Regions from separate parts of the Agarivorans gilvus genome, predicted to be linked through region 2. Evidence: predicted binding sites of a transcription regulator. Region 2 holds the regulator's gene; each other region holds the start of a gene.
The links. The regulator LexA, encoded in region 2, represses DNA repair genes until DNA is damaged. The targets are predictions, from matches to a motif close to TACTGTATNNNNATACAGTA.

Region 1: the regulator LexA is predicted to act here: its motif matches at 3,758-3,777, upstream of AR383_RS01610 (YebG family protein).
Region 3: the regulator LexA is predicted to act here: its motif matches at 4,102-4,121, upstream of AR383_RS11380 (LexA family protein).

What each region holds. Positions count from the first base shown of each region.
Region 1 covers NZ_CP013021.1:336,356-342,602, forward strand. The annotation lists gene AR383_RS01595 (MlaD family protein) at 1-2,212, opposite strand, end outside; gene AR383_RS01600 (paraquat-inducible protein A) at 2,205-2,807, opposite strand; gene AR383_RS01605 (paraquat-inducible protein A) at 2,791-3,360, opposite strand; gene AR383_RS01610 (YebG family protein) at 3,791-4,054, shown strand; gene AR383_RS01615 (GAF domain-containing protein) at 4,055-4,534, shown strand; gene proQ (RNA chaperone ProQ) at 4,617-5,246, shown strand; gene prc (carboxy terminal-processing peptidase) at 5,273-6,247, shown strand, end outside.
Region 2 covers NZ_CP013021.1:3,165,972-3,172,218, forward strand. The annotation lists gene AR383_RS14885 (thiopurine S-methyltransferase) at 1-455, opposite strand, end outside; gene AR383_RS14890 (GNAT family N-acetyltransferase) at 768-1,241, shown strand; gene cyaB (class IV adenylate cyclase) at 1,407-1,958, shown strand; gene AR383_RS14900 (DUF6653 family protein) at 2,126-2,602, shown strand; partial or broken gene AR383_RS14905 (NIPSNAP family protein) at 2,681-2,854, shown strand; gene AR383_RS14910 (hypothetical protein) at 3,230-3,889, shown strand; gene lexA (transcriptional repressor LexA) at 4,269-4,919, shown strand; gene coxB (cytochrome c oxidase subunit II) at 5,243-6,247, shown strand, end outside.
Region 3 covers NZ_CP013021.1:2,446,664-2,452,910, reverse strand. The annotation lists gene AR383_RS11400 (hypothetical protein) at 1-143, shown strand, start outside; gene AR383_RS11395 (hypothetical protein) at 697-1,002, shown strand; gene AR383_RS11390 (HNH endonuclease) at 1,636-2,916, shown strand; gene AR383_RS11385 (DNA/RNA non-specific endonuclease) at 3,141-3,878, opposite strand; gene AR383_RS11380 (LexA family protein) at 4,132-4,539, shown strand; gene AR383_RS11375 (Y-family DNA polymerase) at 4,539-5,801, shown strand; gene AR383_RS22455 (hypothetical protein) at 6,184-6,247, opposite strand, start outside.

The DNA.
Region 1 (6,247 bases), 1.6 Mb from region 2:
AGCTATTAGGATCACTTTCTGGCGCTTGTTTAAATAGTTCAAAACTAAGCGTCGGTTTACCTTTACCGGGCAGGGCATTAATAAAATCCCCTTTAACTAATGTGTCGAGGTTTTTCACTGAGCTTAGGCTAATAGTGGCACTTTCTTGCCAGTAACGGCTACCTGTACGAGCAAAATCACGATAGTAAGGGAAATCGAGATCGGCTTTGGCATAAAGTGTTTTTAGATCTTCGCTAAAACGTAGTGAGTCAATTTTTCCTATTTGTTGGTCTTTATACTTGATAGGCATATTGGCATAAATACCTTCGCTATTGTTGGTGCTTAGCTCGATGGCAAGGTGGCGCCTTGTGGCGTCGTGTTTGCTACGGTACAGAGTAGCTACGCTCTCTTTAGCTAATTCATCAAAGTTATCGAAGCTTACCCCGCCCATCACTAGGGCTTTTAACGATTCACTATTGACCGACAAGCCTTCTAAACTGGCTTTCACTTCGATACCAGAGGCATGCCAGAATCGGCTACTGTCGGTAATCAAATGCTTATAACTGCCGTCAATACTCAAGCTAACGTCAATTTGTCCATCGGCTTTTAGCTGATAAGCGCTGACTTCACCCACCGGGACACGGCGATAAAGCACCGGAACTCCCTTGGCGATAGAGCCTAAATACTCGGTATTTAGCGTCAATTTGAGCGGCTTTAAGATTTTTCCTTTGGAGAGCTCCGCTGCCTTTTTGTTTTGATAAAGTTTGAAGTTTTGCTGGTTAGACGGTGTATTGGCACTGCCGGGTAACAGCATTATTGGACTTTGAAGAAAACCCGATAATCCGCCACTTTCTACACTAATACCATTAAGGTCGGCGGCAATTTCTAAGGGGCTTTGTTGGTAGAAACGACTATTTTGGCTAAGTAACTCTCGATACTCAGCATCGATATAAGCCTCAAGCTGAAATTTTCTATCCTGAACCTGTATGGCACTTACTTTGCCAATAGTTAAACCCTTGTAGACAATGGGGCTACCTGTTGTGACACCATTAATTTCATCGCTACTTAAGCTAAACACTCGGCTACCTGCAGGGGCGGGAGGCGCGAGGCTTAAATTAAAACTGTTAGCTAAGGGGCCATCTGCGGAGAATACCTCAATCTGTTTGGCACCAATTAGCGCACTAAGGTTTTTAACACCGCTTAAGCTAATATCGGGTTGCAATAGCAGCAGTTGGCTGTTTTCAGTAAACAGGTCTTCATACTTGGGTTCTATTAGCGCATTGGCTTGAAACTGCTGATGGTCGTCACTGATCTCGATATCATTAATAAAACCTACCACATTACCGCGATAGAGTAGCTTACTGTGTTTAGCTACCAGGCCGTTTTGCTGTTGCATGCGAATGCTAATTGGGGTTCCGCGCTGCGAACTTTTAAGACTCTCGAAGAGGGTAAATTGCTGGCCGGCTTCGGCTTGTTGTGATTGGCTTGGGCTATCAAAACTGACTCCGCCACTAATCACACTGGCGAGGCTTTCACTGTCTATTTGCACGCCATCTAAAGAAATATCGGCTTTAAAGCCACTCACGTTCCAAAAGCGACTATCTTGCTTCACCAAGTCGGCAAACTGCGGTTTGACTAAAATATCAAACTCCACTTGTTGCTGTTGGTTGAGCTGATAGCGCTGAACTTCACCCACCCGAATTTTTTTGAAGTAAACACCAGAACCGATGGTTAGTGAACCTAAGTCGTCGGCCAGTAAACGTAGATTAAGCCCTTTACCGCGAATGATGTTAGGTGGCTCATTTAAAGCCACAAAATGTTCACTGGGCTTGCCCGTGCCTGGATTTAACTCGATATAGTTACCCGATACCAAGGCGTCTAAGCCACTGATTTCGGTGATTGATGCTTTAGGAGTAACCAGCCAGAATTGGCTATCGGCGGTGAGTAGTGTTTCTGCTTCTCTTTTGATTTCTGCGTTAACAACAACACCTTCTAAATTAGGTGCCAGCTCAACCGATTTTACTACGCCAATATCGAGCCCCTGATAAAAAATCTGGGTCTCGCCAGCTGTGATGCCTTTAGCGCTGTCGAATTGAATATCAATGCTAATGCCGGCTTCCGACCAAGCTTTAAATAATAACCAGGCTCCCAGCAATACAGCTAGGGTAGGCAACAGCCATATAGGGGAGATGACTTTTTCTTTTTTTATCTCTGGCGCACTGGCATTATTCAACTTGGGCATCCCATATTAAACGTGTGTCAAAAGACTTAGCGGCAAACAGCGTTAGCATTACTACAGCGCCAAAGGCGGTGGCTCCTGGCCCAGCTTCTACACCGACCAAGTTATTCCGCTCAAACACCGCAATCATAATCGACAGCACGAATAAATCGAGCATCGACCACTTACCAATTATGTCTATGATTCTATAGATAACAATACGTTGGCGGCTATCTAAATTTACATGAAAGTGCAGGCTTAATAATATTACTATTAGTCCCAGTAGTTTCATCACCGGAACCACGATGCTGGCAACAAAAACCACGATAGCAATACTGACCATATCGTCTTTAATCAGACTAATCACTCCCGACATAATGGTTTCGTACTGAGGAGCACCACGGGTAGTGAGAACGGTAATGGCCATGAGGTTCGCCGGGAACAAACCAATACAGGCGGCAATAATAAACGCCCAACAGCGCTGAGTGCTTTGAGGAATGCGACTATGCACTCGCATATGACAGCGCTGACAATGGCTTTGCTGCATGGGTAATACCATGTGGCAGTGGCCACACAGCTTTAAGCCAACTTGTTTAGCGGATGTCGGCATAACGCTCCCAATATTCAGAGGGGTCGAGGCGTTGAATTAAACGGGTAGACAAAAATAAGGTAATACAGATACACCAAAGACCATAGCCAAGGTGGATTTCGGCAAAGTCCACCAGTTTTACCAAAGCCACTATAAAACTGACTAAGTACACTTCTATCATGCTCCAGTGAATCAGGTCTTCTTGGAAGTGCAGGGCAGTGGCAAGCATTGGCGATTTCCAGCCAATGCTTAGAGAAAATGAGGTATAACAAACCAAGCTGAATAATAAAATCGGCGCAATAAAACTGGCTAAAAAAACACAAAACCCCACTAAATAGTAGCCGTGGTCTAGCAGCAGTATTGTCCCCCTTAGAATGTTGGCAGAACTCGGAATATTTAAAAAAGAGAAGCTAAGTAAGGGGTAAGTATTAGCCAGAATCACCATGATCAGACAACATAAGGCCAAAGCGAGTTGGTTAGAAAAGCGAGGTTTGCTGCCGCGACATAAACGGTGCTTACAACGTGGGCACACCAATATCTGCCCAGACTGGCATAGATGGGTTGCTTCGATCAATAAGTCGCAGCTGGGGCAAATGGATAGCTTTGATATATCGGGAGTTTCCATGTTTGTTATATTAGCGAAATCTTGCTGGATATGCTGAATAAATTTGGCATTAGGGTCTGTTGACCTTTCGCGTTAACTTTTACTGCTGAGTGTTTGGCTTTTATACAAGGCAGAGCCTGTGTAGCATAGTTATTCTAAGTAAATAGGCGATAACACCGTAGAAAAGCCAAACACACGCTGCCCGAAGGGGTCATTTAAAAGCCATTTACTCTTTGTTGTAGCCCGTTTATATAGAGTAACTATACATTACTCGCTACGCCTCAATTAAATGGCTTCTAATTTGAACAAATTCTAACTTCGAAAGGTTAATAGACCCTAGTAGTTTAAATGTTAATGATGCATACTAACCTGTATATAAAAACAGTAAACGGAGGCAGCGGTGGCTGTAATTATTAAATATGTCGTCGAACGTAACGGTGTAGAAAAAATGACTTTTAGTTCAAAAAAAGAGGCAGACAATTACGACAAAATGCTGGATGTGGCAGATCAACTCACGTTGATGCTCCATCATGCCGAACCCGAATTGACTGAGCAACAGGCAGAAAACTTAGGTTTTTATTTATCTGCGCAACGTGATGCCCTACAAAAGGTACTAAAAGGGCAGGAGTTTGATGTTTCAATGTTAGAACAGGTCGGTGAATAAGTGGAACAGTTATCAGCAGCCTATCAAACCTTAGGTAAACAATTAGACGCCATTCTTGACCCTAAATTGCCACTGGTTTCCAATTTGGCGAATTTTTCGGCTTTATTGTGGTTAGAAATGGACAACATCAATTGGGTGGGGAGTTACCTTATCAATTCAAACAAAGACCTCTTGTTGTTAGGTCCTTTTCAAGGCAAACCCGCTTGTACCACTATTGCTGTAGGTAAAGGCGTGTGCGGAGAAGCATTTCAACAAGCCACGACCTTAAGGGTGGCCGATGTGCATGCCTTTCCTGGACATATCGCCTGTGATGCGGCTAGTGAGTCTGAAATAGTGGTGCCGTTTTACCGCAATGGACAGCTTTTTGGGGTGATAGACATAGACAGCCCACAAGCTTCTCGCTTCGATGAAAGCGACCAGTTAGGCATCGAGTATTTAGTTAAACTGTTGGAAAATAAACTCGGAGAAGAGCATTTTTAATGGCTTTTCAATATACGCTCACTATAATAGCCGAAATCAGCCCTGTAGCTGTACCAGTAAAGATGTATTAAGAAAGGTCATCATGGAACAAACTAATAAACTGAAAAATAGCAAAGAAGTTATTCAATATTTGGCAACGCAATTCCCTAACTGTTTCTCTACAGAAGGTGAAGCCAAGCCACTTAAAATTGGTATTTTTCAGGACTTAGCCGAACGTCTTAAAGAAGACGAAAAAGTGAGTAATACCGTATTGCGCTCTGCGCTACGTCAATATACGTCTAGCTGGCGTTATCTACATGGCGTTAAAGTTGGCTCTAAGCGCGTTGACTTAGACGGTGTTGAAGGTGCAGAAATCGAGCAAGAGCACGTAGAACACGCTCAAAAAACCTTGAAAGAAAGCAAAGAGAAAGCATTTGCGAATAAAAAGGCACAAGCCGAAAAGGCGAATAAAGCTAAGCCTGCGGCGCGTAAAGCAAAAGCAGATTTCAAACGTACTAGCAAACCTAAGCCAAGTTCGTCTAAACCCGCGGCTGAGCAAAAGCCAGTTGAAAAACTAGATAGCAAAGACTTGGTAACCGGTAAAGAGGTACGGGTATTAGTGGGTAAAACACCTATGCCTGGTCAGATCTCTGAAGTCACAAAAGATGGCATTGCAGTTACACTGAAAAGCGGTATGTTAGTTAAAGTTAAAGCTGAACACATCGTCGCATAATTGATTTGGTAATGAGATAGGTGCCTATGAAATATTTGAGCCGTTTAGGGCTATTTTTTTTAACCTTTAGTTTTTCTACGTTGTTGTTGGCGCAAACGCCGATCTTGGGGGAGGATGCGCTACCAACTTTAAGTCAGCAGAGCCAACACGCAACAGCTGCTAAACGAATCAGTGCCTTATACACCCGCTCTCACTACCGAAGTGTGCCCTTCGATGACCAACTTTCTAGCAAAATCTTTGATAAGTACATTGAACACCTAGACAGCAACCGCAGCTTGTTCTTGGAAGAAGACATTCGTCGTTTTGAACGTTACCGTTATAGCCTCGACCAAGACATTCCTGCGGGCCGTTTAGAACCGCTTTATGCCATGTTTGATTTATCACTACGCCGGCGCTATCAGCAGCTAGTGTATTCCTTGCAGGTAATAGATCAGCCTATGGACTTTACTAAAGACGAACAATATCAATTTGATCGTCGAGATGCTGAGTGGCCTAAGACTCAAGCTGAAATTAAAGAACTATGGCGTTTAAAAGTTAAATATGATGCCTTAAGTTTAAAAATGGCTGGGCGCGAACACGATAAAATCGTTGAAGTGTTAGCTAAGCGTTATAACAGCGCGATTAAACGTCTTGCGCAAACCGAAAGCGAAGATGTTTTTCAAACCGCTATGAATGCCTACTCACGTAGCATAGAACCCCATACCAGTTACCTTTCACCTCGTACTGCCGAGCGCTTTAAAATGGAAATGAATCTTTCCCTTGAAGGCATCGGAGCGGTATTGCAAGGCGAAGATGAGTACACCGTTATTCGTAGCTTAGTTCCCGGTGGCCCTGCGGCCTTAAGTAACCAGCTCGGTCCAGAGGATAAAATTGTTGGCGTAGCTCAAGGTGAAGACGAAATCGTCGACATTATTGGTTGGCGTTTGGATGATGTGGTTGATCTAATTAAAGGTCCTAAAGGAACGACGGTTCGCTTAGAAGTGCTATCTGCCGGTGGTAAG
Region 2 (6,247 bases):
TTGAGCAAGGGCATTAACGACAACAGCTTTCTCACATACTGCTTTCTTGCGGGTTCGGCTAAGGCGGTAAGCGCGGCTCTATCATATACCGCATCAATCTGGCCTAAATGAGTGTGTTTTAAGAGAAATATATCGCCGCAAAGGATCCGGATCCGTCCGTGACGCCATATGGTAAAGTGGCCCGAGCGGGTCTTCTTCGGCTTTAGTTGGTTTTCTTTAAAAAATGCCTTCACCGCGAGTGAACTCAATTCTATACCTATCACCTCAAAACCACGTGCTGCTAGCCACAGTAAATCGTTACTTTTGCCACACAAGGGCACCAATACCCGCCCCATGTTAGGAACCTTAAGCCGATGCCAATACTCTTGTAGGTGTCGGTTAACCAACGGCTGATGAAAATCAGTCTGTTGATTCTTCCACATCGCAAGCCATAGTTGGTTGTCTTGTGCTACCACGGTGTCGATTCCTTTTGTTGCAATCAATACATTGTTCGATTGTCGGCATCAATGTTGATGCTGGGTGAAGGGTTAAATTGAATCGAAATACCGCCAAATGCTTGGCTTGGAGATAAGTCGTTGCGCTGCTGCTTAAGAAAATCAACAAGGCTAGCGTTTACTCTATCAACAATCGTACCAGTTACTTGCTACTGACGTCGGTAATCTGCATTAGCAGGCTGCTTTAGCCTGGCGATTGTTTTAAAGTGGCCTAAAGACCAGAGGTTTAAGCGCGTTTGGCAGTTGGGGCAGTTGGGGCAGTAAATAGGATTAATGATGAGTATTCATTTAAGAAAAGCGACGAGCAGTGATGCTGCGGCAATTAGTCAGTTGATTTTATCGCTAACGGAAAAATACGTGTGTCCGAGTTTCGCTGAGTCTGCACGTCATATCCTACTCACTTCAATGTCTGCAGAAAATGTAGGCGCTTATTTGTCCGGCAATTACTTTTATATTGTTGCAGCCACTGCTGATGAAGACATCGTTGGGGTGGCTGGTATTCGTGACTATTCACATCTGTACCACCTATTTGTTGACGATAGTTATCAGGGCCAAGGCTTGTCTCGTAGGTTGTGGGAAGCGGTTAAGGCCGAAGCTTTAACCAATGGGAATCCGGGGCGTTTTACGGTTAATTCGGCGGTGAATGCTGAGCATGTTTATGAACATTTTGGCTTCCAACGTATCGACGGCATTAGACAGCAAAACGGTATAATTGATGTTCCAATGGTATTGGAAATAGCTAGCTAACAAATCTGCAACGGGGAGCAAACTCGCCGAGCCATTTGTTTTTACTTTGTGCTTAATTAACGGGTTGTATAGGGGCGTTTGTTTCTTGTTGTTGGTAAATGGCGCTGGTGATGTTCTGCACCAGTCTAGCTGTGTTAGTATCTTATTTTTTAGTTGGTATCGCATATGAATCACTCCCACTTCCAAGGAAAATATGAAGTAGAGCTTAAATACCGCTTACCCTCAAAAGCACAGTTCTTGAATACACTAAGTGGTATCCCTCATGAAGTTATGCTTCAAGATAATAGCGAAAGCGATTGGTATTTTGATCGGCCCAATCGCTCGTTAGAAGCTGATAATATAAGTATCTGTATTCGTAAGATGGAGCCTTCAGGCATCAAGTTATGGATTGTAAAGGGGCCTGAACCAGAGCGGTGTGAAGCCACCGATATCAAAGATGTCTCAAATGCCAAGAGCATGCTAAAAACCATGGGTTTTGAAGTGGTGCTAAAAGCGCATAAAACGCGCAGCATTTACTTTGTTGGAGAGTTTCATATCACGGTGGACTCCTTAGAAGGTATCGGTGATTTTGCCGAATTTGCCATCATGACGGACGACGAAGCGAAGTTATCAATTTATAAGTCGCAAATAGAAGCCTTAGCGCTGCAATTTGGTCTAAGCAAAGACGCACTGCAAACTAAATCTTACAAGCAAATGTTTATGGAAAAAGGCGTTTAATATACGACTTGGTTATCAGTCGCTAAATTTTAGCTAGGTTCCCTATTCAACAAGGCGAATGTTTGTAGCTAAACGACATTACGCAACTTGACTGGCATAAGGATATGCAACGTGGATACTCAGGAGCAACAATGGATATTTTGAAACTATCCGAAAGGCTTATGTCAATGGATGAAAGTTCATGGCAACGACATTCGAATCCTTTGAGCGTTTATTCCCGCTTTTCAATCTTGCCTTTGTTTACCATCGCCTTGGCCACAAGAGAGCTATTAGGATGGTGGACTTTGGCGGCACTAATGCTAGTGAGCTTATGGACGTGGTTAAATCCAAGGCTATTTGCTGCGCCCAAAACCACTAATAACTGGGCATCGATGGGCACTTTTGGTGAGCGCGTCTACCTGCATTACAAGAATGAAGGTCTTATTCCTGAACATCATTTGCGAGCCTGTAAAAAGATAGTCTTGCTACAGATAGTGGGTTTACCGTTTTGGTTTTATAGTCTGTATGCAATGGACTTTGCCTTAATGATTCTGAGTACAGCTTGGTTAATGTTTACTAAGACTTGGTTCGTCGATCGAATGGTATGGCTGTATCAAGACGTAAAAGATCTCAAGCCTGCCTTTCAGTCGTGGCTGAAGTCTTAAGGCAATCAAGAAAACGCTAGCCAGTTCTACCGGTTTGGCGTCTCCCATAAACTCACATTATGAGAAGGATTAATACTCATGATTACTTGTTATGTCAGGTATGTCATCGATCCTAAAAAGATTAAAGAATTCGAAGAATATGCGAAAATGTGGATCCCGCTGGTGGCTAAGTTTGGCGGTCAACACAATGGTTACTTTCTCCCTTCCGAGGGGGCAAACAATATTGCTTTAGCACTATTCACCTTCGAAAGTTGAAGTAACTCGCTACGCTCAAACAGACTTCAACTTATCTCCCTTGTTCACTTACGCTACTCGGCGAAGATGAAGGGATTGAAAAGCGCAATCTTGACTGTCGAGGGTGTGAAACGTTCTTGCCTATTTTTATAACTTGATGAATTTACGAGTTTTGTTGTGATGCCATTAAATTTACCGCGCCAAAATCTGGCGCGGTAAATCTATTCTCGCTTTGTCTTTTGTCAATAAGCGCTGTGAAACTTCGATTTTTGCTGGTAAGTTATTGTCATTATTAATTAATTTTACTTGGAATGAGTTTTACCTAGGTAAAAATGGCTGGGGTTTAATGAGAAGCCCGGGTAATTCACTGTTAGTATTCAAAAGGAGTATCGAGTGAATCAAAAGTTGTTGATCATTGTTGTTTCGGTAATTTTGGTACTACCGATGGCTGCATATACCTTTCAATTTGGGTTTGGTCTGTGGCAATCCCCTTCGGAGTGGTCTGACTTAGGTGGATATATTGGAGGCGTTTATACTCCGATACTTGCACTGCTTACTTTGACCGTATTGTGCGTCCAAATTTATCTTCAAGTTTTACAACATCGGCAACATCTTGTCAGTTTGCAAGAAAAAGAGTTAAGTGATTATTTGACTCAGTTAAATTATGAACTGGATAAAAAGATTGAAGGTGAACTTACATTGCGTCAATTCTTGCTTAGCCTATTAAACGAGAAAAATGTGGATGATATATCACAGATGGATCTCAGTTTAATTTGGGGACTTAACCAAAGTCACCATAAACTTTACTCTATGTGGAGCGGAGTAAGAGCTAGCCTAAAATATATAGAAAATCACTCAAAAATTAAGAATTATGAATCTACTCATTATGTTGTACAAAAAAATAAAATTATTGCATACATGAGCCCGCAAGTTTGTAGTTCACTTGATAAATTTAATTACGCAATGCTTTTTTCTCTTCAGCAAATCAATGGAACGAGAATTGATGAAATGGCAGTGCAGTATGAGTTTTGGCAAGATAAGTCGCTAGCTTGAATACTAGCAAACGCTTTAAGACGGATTCGCAACGTTCGGCGGTTTTGGTTTGATTTGGCTTGGCTTTTGTTTTTACGGTGTAATAATTGAGTGTCGTGGTAGTGTTGCTCACCACTTAAGCGGGCGTTACCAAATAGTGCTTTTACACTACGTAACTTATGCCTCAAAGCGAGTTAGCTAAACTCTTCGTATCCGTCTTTACCCCAATCTCTACTTATTTGTGATGGGCATCCGAGAAATGGAGTGTAGTTTCAAAGTAGCGGAAAGCATTTCAATGAAACTGAAATCTACACACAACTGCTTGATTTCATATTAAACCTTGCGTCATGCGCTATGCTGTATATACTAACAGTGTGCTGTATAAACTTACAGGTAGACTATGAAGCCCTTAACACCTCGCCAGACAGAAGTTTTTGAATTAATTCGTCGCAACATTGCTGAAACCGGCATGCCGCCAACTCGTGCAGAAATTGCTAAAGAGTTGGGCTTTCGCTCGGCTAATGCCGCTGAAGAGCACTTGCGTGCCTTAGCTAAAAAAGGGGCGATTGAGATGATCCCCGGCGCGTCTCGTGGCATTCGTATTAGCGAGCAATACTTGCCGGAAGGGGCTAATCAAGAGCCTAGCCCAGTGGAAGAAGAGAGCGGCCTGCCCTTAATTGGTCAGGTGGCGGCGGGTGAGCCAATTTTAGCCCAGCAACATGTCGAGTCGCACTACGCGGTAGACGCCAACCTGTTTCACCCCCATGCCGATTACCTACTACGGGTACAGGGCATGAGTATGAAAGACATTGGCATTATGGACGGTGACTTACTGGCTGTGCATAAAACTAATACCGCTCTAAACGGGCAAGTGGTTGTAGCGCGTTTAGACGATGACGTTACCGTGAAGCGCTTTGAGCGTAAGGGTAAAATGGTTTATCTGCATCCCGAGAACGAAGAACTGTCGACTATTGAGGTCGATCTTGAGTATCAGAGCATGGATATTGAAGGTTTGGCGGTGGGCATTATCCGCACGGCAGACTGGATGTAAGTCCTTTTTTCAAATAGTTCCCTCCCATTTTAAGCCCAAATCCTTTGATTTGGGCTTTTGTCGTTAACATCACATCTTTCACCTTAAACAACAAAATTAACAACAATATATTTACAAATCCTTAACTTAACGCTTAATTTATATACTGTGGGTTGTATTTAGTGGTTGCAGCTTATTGCTTTGGTGGGGACCTTCCCCTTACTTGGCAGGGCTTGTTGAGTTTACGAGCACTGCTTTTGGCTACTGCAAAGGAGAGCGCTGTGAGCCGAGGGATTCAGCTATTAGTGCTGGCATGCTGTTCGTTTCCTGCATTGGCGCAGGAAATGTCATTTAATTTACGCCCGGGTGTAACTGCCATTAGTGAGCAGGTTTACGACCTTCACATGACGATTTTTTATATTTGCTGTGTGATTGGCATTTTGGTGTTTAGTGCCATGTTTTGGGCGATTTTCCATCATCGTAAATCGAAAGGCGCGGTGCCAGCCCAGTTTCACGAGAGTACTAAGGTCGAAATTATTTGGACCATTATTCCTTTCCTTATTTTGATTGGTATGGCGATACCCGCTACTAAAACCTTGCTAGCGATGGAAGACCCATCCGATGCCGATCTCACCATTCAAGTCACCGGCTCCCAGTGGAAGTGGCATTACAAGTACTTTGAGCACGACTTAGAGTTTTACAGTGTCTTGGCTTCAGACATGGAACAGGTGAAGGGCAAGCTAAAAAAACGCGACAACTATTTGCTGGAGGTGGACCACCCCTTGGTATTGCCGGTGGGTAAAAAGGTGCGCTTCTTAATGACCTCGGAAGACGTGATCCATTCTTGGTGGGTGCCGGATTTTGCGGTGAAAAAAGATGCCAACCCCGGCTTTATTAACGAGGCATGGACGCGTATCGACAAACCCGGCATTTACCGCGGTCAATGTGCCGAGTTATGCGGTAAGGACCATGGCTTCATGCCGATTGTGGTGATTGCCAAGCCTGAGGATGAATACGCTAGCTGGTTGGCCGAGCAAGAGGCGGCCTATCTGGCTAAACAAGCTGCCGAGCAAGAGCTGGTAGCCATGACCATGGACCAAGCTGAGCTAATGGAGCTGGGCGAAAAAGTGTATCTGAAATCTTGTGCGGCGTGTCACCAGCCTAACGGTGAAGGTTTACCGGGGGTATTTCCGGCCTTAAAAGACAGCCCAATTGCCACCGGGGCAGTGAGCCAACACATAGATGTGGTGGTGAATGGTGTACCGGGAACGGCGATGCAGGCCTTTGGCAAGCAGTTAGGTTTAAAAGAACTGGCTGCGGTGATTAGCTACGAGCGGAATGCTTGGGGC
Region 3 (6,247 bases), 720 kb from region 2:
TAGATTTATGTGAAGGCTGTTTTAAAATTGCTCTTTCCGCGTTAAAGGAGCATCGCAGAAGTATTGTCATGTTTGACAAAAGCCAAGAGCTTCCAGATGAAAGTTTTGGTATTGATAAGTCTAAGGTGTCTTTTAAATCATAATAATAAAGTAAGCTTGGCCTCAATTGAATTTCTCAGAGGACGCATTTAACAAAAGGTGCTTCCCGACACCTGTTTATAGACAATCCGTACTTTCCTAACTTAAGTGATTAGTCTAAGAAAATTCTGCCCCCAAATGTGTTACGCCCCACATATGAAAGTGGCAATGTTGAAGGGGGATACCTCAACTTTTCTAACACTTAGATACGACAAGAGCCACTGTTAGTGGCTCTTGTTCTGCTACCTGTGGTCAATACTCTATGAGCGGAAGAGAACAGGGTTATTTGGATTAATCTGTCTACGAGTGGAGCCGAAGCCACGTTTCTCATAGCAAGCATCAGCAGTATATGCTTGTAACCTGTCGAGTTCAAATCTACCTGAACATCCAGACATTGCTGGCAATGCTTATGCCTCAAAAATGTTTCAGAACGAACCTTACATTATGGTTAATGACTTATTATGCTAGTTAGGGCGTTTTCAGAAATGTGTTGGAGTTTAAGAATTTTTATTATCAGTGAAGTTACTTTCATTAAGCAATAGGATGTCAGGAGTTAATATGTTTTATGTAGGAGTTAGCCATTATTACGCGACGGGTGAAGGCGTTACAATTTATGTCGCCAGCGGCACTGAAGAATCAATTCGTAAAGCTATTCCTGAATACTACCACCAAGGATTGACCCTTTTAACTCCTTCTGATTGGCTAAAAGCAGCTGATGGGGACTGTGTGGATGAATACTATCAATCGGCTGCTGAAGTTCTTAAGACCTATTTACCCGTGTTGTGGAAGCAGATCGAAGAAAGAACGTTAGAAAGAGGATGCTATCTGGATTTTTTTATGAAGCATCATTTTAACTATGCCTAATATGAACTCGGTCGAGATTTAATGATTAGCTAAACGCGATTCTGATACTTACATGAGTGCGAAAATTGGTAAGGCCTGATTTGGCTGTAATAACCTATGTAGTGGTCAAGTAAAACTGGCCACGGTTTTATCGCTTTTTCAGTACAATTTCCATCTACGTCAATTGTGCAGCAAGCTGTTGCACAATTAGAAAGTAGTCTGATTCAACAAATGTCCAACAGCCTGTTGGACAAATTCTCGTCCCTAATTTTGCAAGAGGTTCTTGCAAAAATGTGAAACAGCTTGTTTCATAAATTACTTATGCCCCATTCGGAGGTACGGATGTCAGAGCCTTTCCAATTTAAGCAATCCAGTTGACCAAATTTTAGTAATGATTAAGCGTGTCCACTATTACTGGGACAGTGCAAGTCGTAGGGCGATAAAGCATAAAATAATTCAAGCAATTAGTCTTCAATCGGTTAAAGAACCCCCTACCGTAAAAAAGCAAATTCCTATAGCATGATTAATACCAAATAATCCGGATGTGGCAGTTGCCAAGTCCAACATCGATTGATTCCCAGCAAACCGCACAGGACATCAATACTAAGATGTTATGCCTACAGTGCGGTGGCAAATTGATTACGGAAATCTAGTATGGAAAGTTACAATATTTGCTTTATGACAGAAGGTGATGGCTTTGGTATCAACCTTCAGCCAGCTAACGAAGAAACTGGTACTGTATATTTAGAGCTGTTGGCATGCTTTGGCGATATTAAAGACAACACCTTAAAAGTTTCTTCAGAGCAGAAATTGACAGAAGATTTAAAGCAAAAAGTCTCTGACTTTGTCGTCAAGTATGCAAGCTCTCATCCGATTTTAAACAGGCTGAAGAGCAAAATAGAAAATCTATCAACCAATGAATATTTTTTAGTGCTTCCGTCTATACCGACTGACACGTCGGAAAAGTTAAAGCTAGAAACATACATTTCTACTCTAAATGAGTTTGGCAATACAGAAGAACTACAGTCAAATTTTGAAGCAAAAATGCGTGTTTTGGATGAATTTTCGGGGGATTTAACATCAAAGTACAACTTGAATCTCCCTAGGAATGACAGAAGAACAATTATAGGAAATGCAAAAAAAGAAAGTCGTTGCTGTAGGTTTTGCAATAAAACTTTGAATGAAGGTGCCACCTTCAGAAAGGTGGCTCATGCGATCCCTGAGGCTCTTGGAAACAAAAATATAATTCTTGGTGACGAATGTGACGATTGCAATGAATTCTTTGGAAATAATATCGAACCATCACTGATCGAACATTTAGACATATATCGGGTATTCCTTGGTGTAAAGGGGAAAAGCGGAACTCCCAAAATAAAATACAAAAATGGGCACATGCAAGTTGTAAACAATATGCCAATTGTCGCATCCCAAAATATAGAGACGGTAAGCGACAAGGAAATAAAAGTTCATTTGGATTCTACAAAAAGGTTCACTCCAGCAAAACTTTACAAGGCGCTGTGTAAAATTACACTGTCTACAATTGATGAAGAGCATGTAGCGGATCTTAAGCAAACTATAACGTGGATGAAAACCGATGATCAGAAAGAGTTATGCTTACCTAATGTCGCTGTAAATATTGTTCATAGTGGGTTTTCTAAAGTACCTCAAATTACCAACTACGTTCGCAAAATAGATGACTCCGATATACCGCACGTTGTTTCAGAGTTTAGGCTTGGTAGCGTTGTTTATGTATACATAATTCCTTTTAGTAAAAAGGATAATGTTGACTTTTCAAACGATGAAGATTACCAAAAGTTCTGGAATACCTTTAAACACTACAGTTTAGTAAGTGGCTGGCGATTTGACTGTTTAAATAGCATCAATGAAGTGTCAATCAACGAAACTATTCGACTAGTGGAAGCAGAAAAGGCATAACAAATTGTTGCGCCTACACTCCGCTCGCTTTGTGCTGTACGCTACGCTAGCACAAAGCAGCTCCATTCCGGCGGCGGCTGAGCAAAGCGTTAACCCATAGAAATATTTATCCGAAACTGACGAGTTAGAGTTAAGGCTTTAACTCGGAAATGTCCAAAGATGAGCTAGAGCATCTTATTCGGAGGTCGGTTGAGCAAGTTTCCCCCTAGATATTTGAATTACATTCAGCAACCTAGTCGTGCAAAAATTACATTGCTGTCAGCTAAGCCTTCAGGAATGGTATATGGCACGATAGCCCTTAATTCAGAGATTGTTTTCTTTGTCGTGCAGTAGTCTGTATCCCTGGTTGATTGCTGGTTCATTAGGAACGCGGCAGAGTTGCCTTTATCATCATATATAATTTTGTAGTAATCAGATGGTATGGCATGAGCTTCATCGGCTTTTGGTAAGTCTTCCATTTCATTTAGGTAAAGTGTTCCCGTAATAACATATAGGTTTTCACGAAACCCAACAGCATCTCTAACCGCTTCTTCTAGGTTTTTCCATGGGCCCTGGTTTAAACCTTTAGCTTGAGGCGTAATATTGGATAAATAGTTAAGGGTAGGCCAGTAGCGACTTCCCACAAAACTTGCTAGTGGAGCTTGGTGTCCACGGTCAATATCGAGTTTACTTGACGCTCCACTGTAGTCATCTTTTTCCAGTCGTTCATTTTCATCAAGTAAAGGATTGTTTTTCCACGTTCTGTTAGTTGTTGTGCCAAAGTTAAGCACATCGACTTCATAAGCCACCCAATCAGCAAACTTCGTTTTCTTATTTTGGGAGAGTGTGTATAGCCGTTCGAAAATGACTATATTCCCCTCAATATCAAGACTTGGGCAGCCAATTGGGCAATTTGGTGTACGAAATTCAGAAGCGTTCAGGTACCCCGAGGCTAATAACGGAATTGCTATCCATGCTTTCATTATAAATCCTTTAGTTAGGCTTTAGTCCAAATCTAACATAACTATCAATATGGTTGTAAGTTGATAATTACTCACTTAAGAGTAATTGCATGCCTGAAAGGTAGGCTTAGTAAAAACGCGAACAGACATCATCCAATCATCTGACGTCTATGCGGAGACTGATTCAAGTGACTCTTTTTTACGGCAATTACTAGTTTCTCTTTTTGCCCAATGTATCTATAATTGCTGTATATAAATACAGTGTAAGACTTTAATGAAAGTAATCCCTATTCTAGCGAGTGCTGGCCTTACAGGTTTTGAATCCCCCGCGACTGAATATTCGCAACTCCCACTGAGTTTAGATGACTTACTTATTGAGCATCCATCAGCCACATTTATCGGTCTAGCGTCCGGAGACTCAATGTTGGGTAGCGGTATACACGATGGGGATGTATTGATTGTTGACCGTCACGTCCATGTAGAGAGTGGTGATGTCATTGTCGCAAATATCAACGGCGAGTTTGTGTGTAAGATTATCGATAAATCAAGACGTATGCTCCTATCAGCCAATGAACACTATGGCCCAGTAGCTGTCAGTAGTTGTGATAGGTTTACTGTAGAAGGCGTCGTTATCCGCTCTATACGCTGTCACCGGCCGTCTCGTTTGCTGAAACTGCTTTAATGTTTGCGCTTGTTGATGCCAATAGTTTTTATTGTTCAGCGGAAGCGGTGTTTCGCCCTGATTGGCGCAACAAACCAATCATAGTACTGAGCAACAACGACGGTTGTGTGGTTGCTGTAAATCGTTTGGCTAAAGCTATTGGTATCGAGCGCTTTAAACCTTTTTTCCAGATTAAATCATTGTGCGAAAAAAAAGGTGTCATTGTATGCTCGTCAAACTATGAGCTATATGCAGATTTATCGATGCATATGATGCAAATCATTGGCGCATTTGCTCCAAGACAACATGTATACAGTATTGATGAAACCTTCATAGATGTATCAAATGCCTGTGAGGCTCTGCCCCCGCTTGAGGTTCTGGGAAAGCAAATCCGTCGAACTGTTTGGAAAGAAGTGCGTTTACCCGTTTGTGTGGGGTTTGGAAAAACGCTGACGCTGTGTAAGGTCGCCAATCATGCTGCTAAACGTTTACCTGGTTTCAATGGGGTTTGTGTGATTGAGCATAATGAACAAAGAGACCGTATTTTATCTCAAATGTGTGTGTCCGATGTGTGGGGAGTGGGCCGAAAGTTAAGCATACGTCTCAAAGACATGGGAATAACAACCGGATACAAGTTGGCGAATATGCCACCGAAGCTTGCTAAGCAGCATTTCAGCGTGGAGATGGAGAGAACGATACTCGAACTTAACGGTGTATCCGCAAAATCATGGGATGAAGCGCGAGCGAATAAGCAGCAAATTTTCTCAACGAGAAGCACTGGCCAACGAATACTGGAGCTACACTCGTTGATGCAAGCATTTTCACTGCATGTGAGCTGTGCATGTTTAAAAGCAAGAGAGCAAGGTAGCGTAGTCGGTGCGATTTTAATATTTGCACATAACTCGCCGTTTGATGATGGTATCAGTCGAGGCTTTAAGCAGTTGCTGCGGCCCGCTTGTGCAACTAACGATACCATTGTGATTAGTCAGCTGGTCTCACAAGCAATACCCCAACTATTTATTCCAGGTATCAAATACTACAAAGTCGGCGTGGGCCTTATAGATTTAATTGATGAACAGTATCAACAACTGGATATGTTTACGGCAAAGCCGGGCCGACCAGAACTAATGAAAGCTGTTGATGCATTAAATCAACGCTACGGCAGTGGCACAATGTTTCTAGGCTCACAAGGTATCAGCCCCAAGTGGCATATGCGAAGGGATATGCTCACGCCTCAATACACGACGGATTGGCGACATATTCCACTTATTAGCTGCAAATAAAGGTAATGATACGGGACGAAATTTTGTCCTGTGTTTGTCGCTTAAGGCGTACTAGCACGTTTGTGCCCCAAAACGTGTTTCAACAGGCTTACGCCTCAATTCACAACTCTGGTATTTTTCCTACTTTTCCTTATGCGTGGGCATCCATGCACTTAGACAATCTAACAAGTCTCATTTTCTGATCTTTTGCTCGATTTTGTTGAAGGCGCATGTGATATTTTCATAATAATCATATGGTTGAACATTTTTAAGAAGGTGTGCTAGAAAAACAAGTTGGCTGGCTTATTCAGAATATTGAGGTAGTACAGTCGTCAAATATTATTTGCTTAGGCTGTGGGAGCTATTGATAAAGCAGCTTAAGTAGGCTGCTTTATCATAGAGTTTAATCACCTTTCTCGTGGTTATGCTCTTTTAGTTTTGGGTGTTTTTTCTTTGTTTCTGGACGG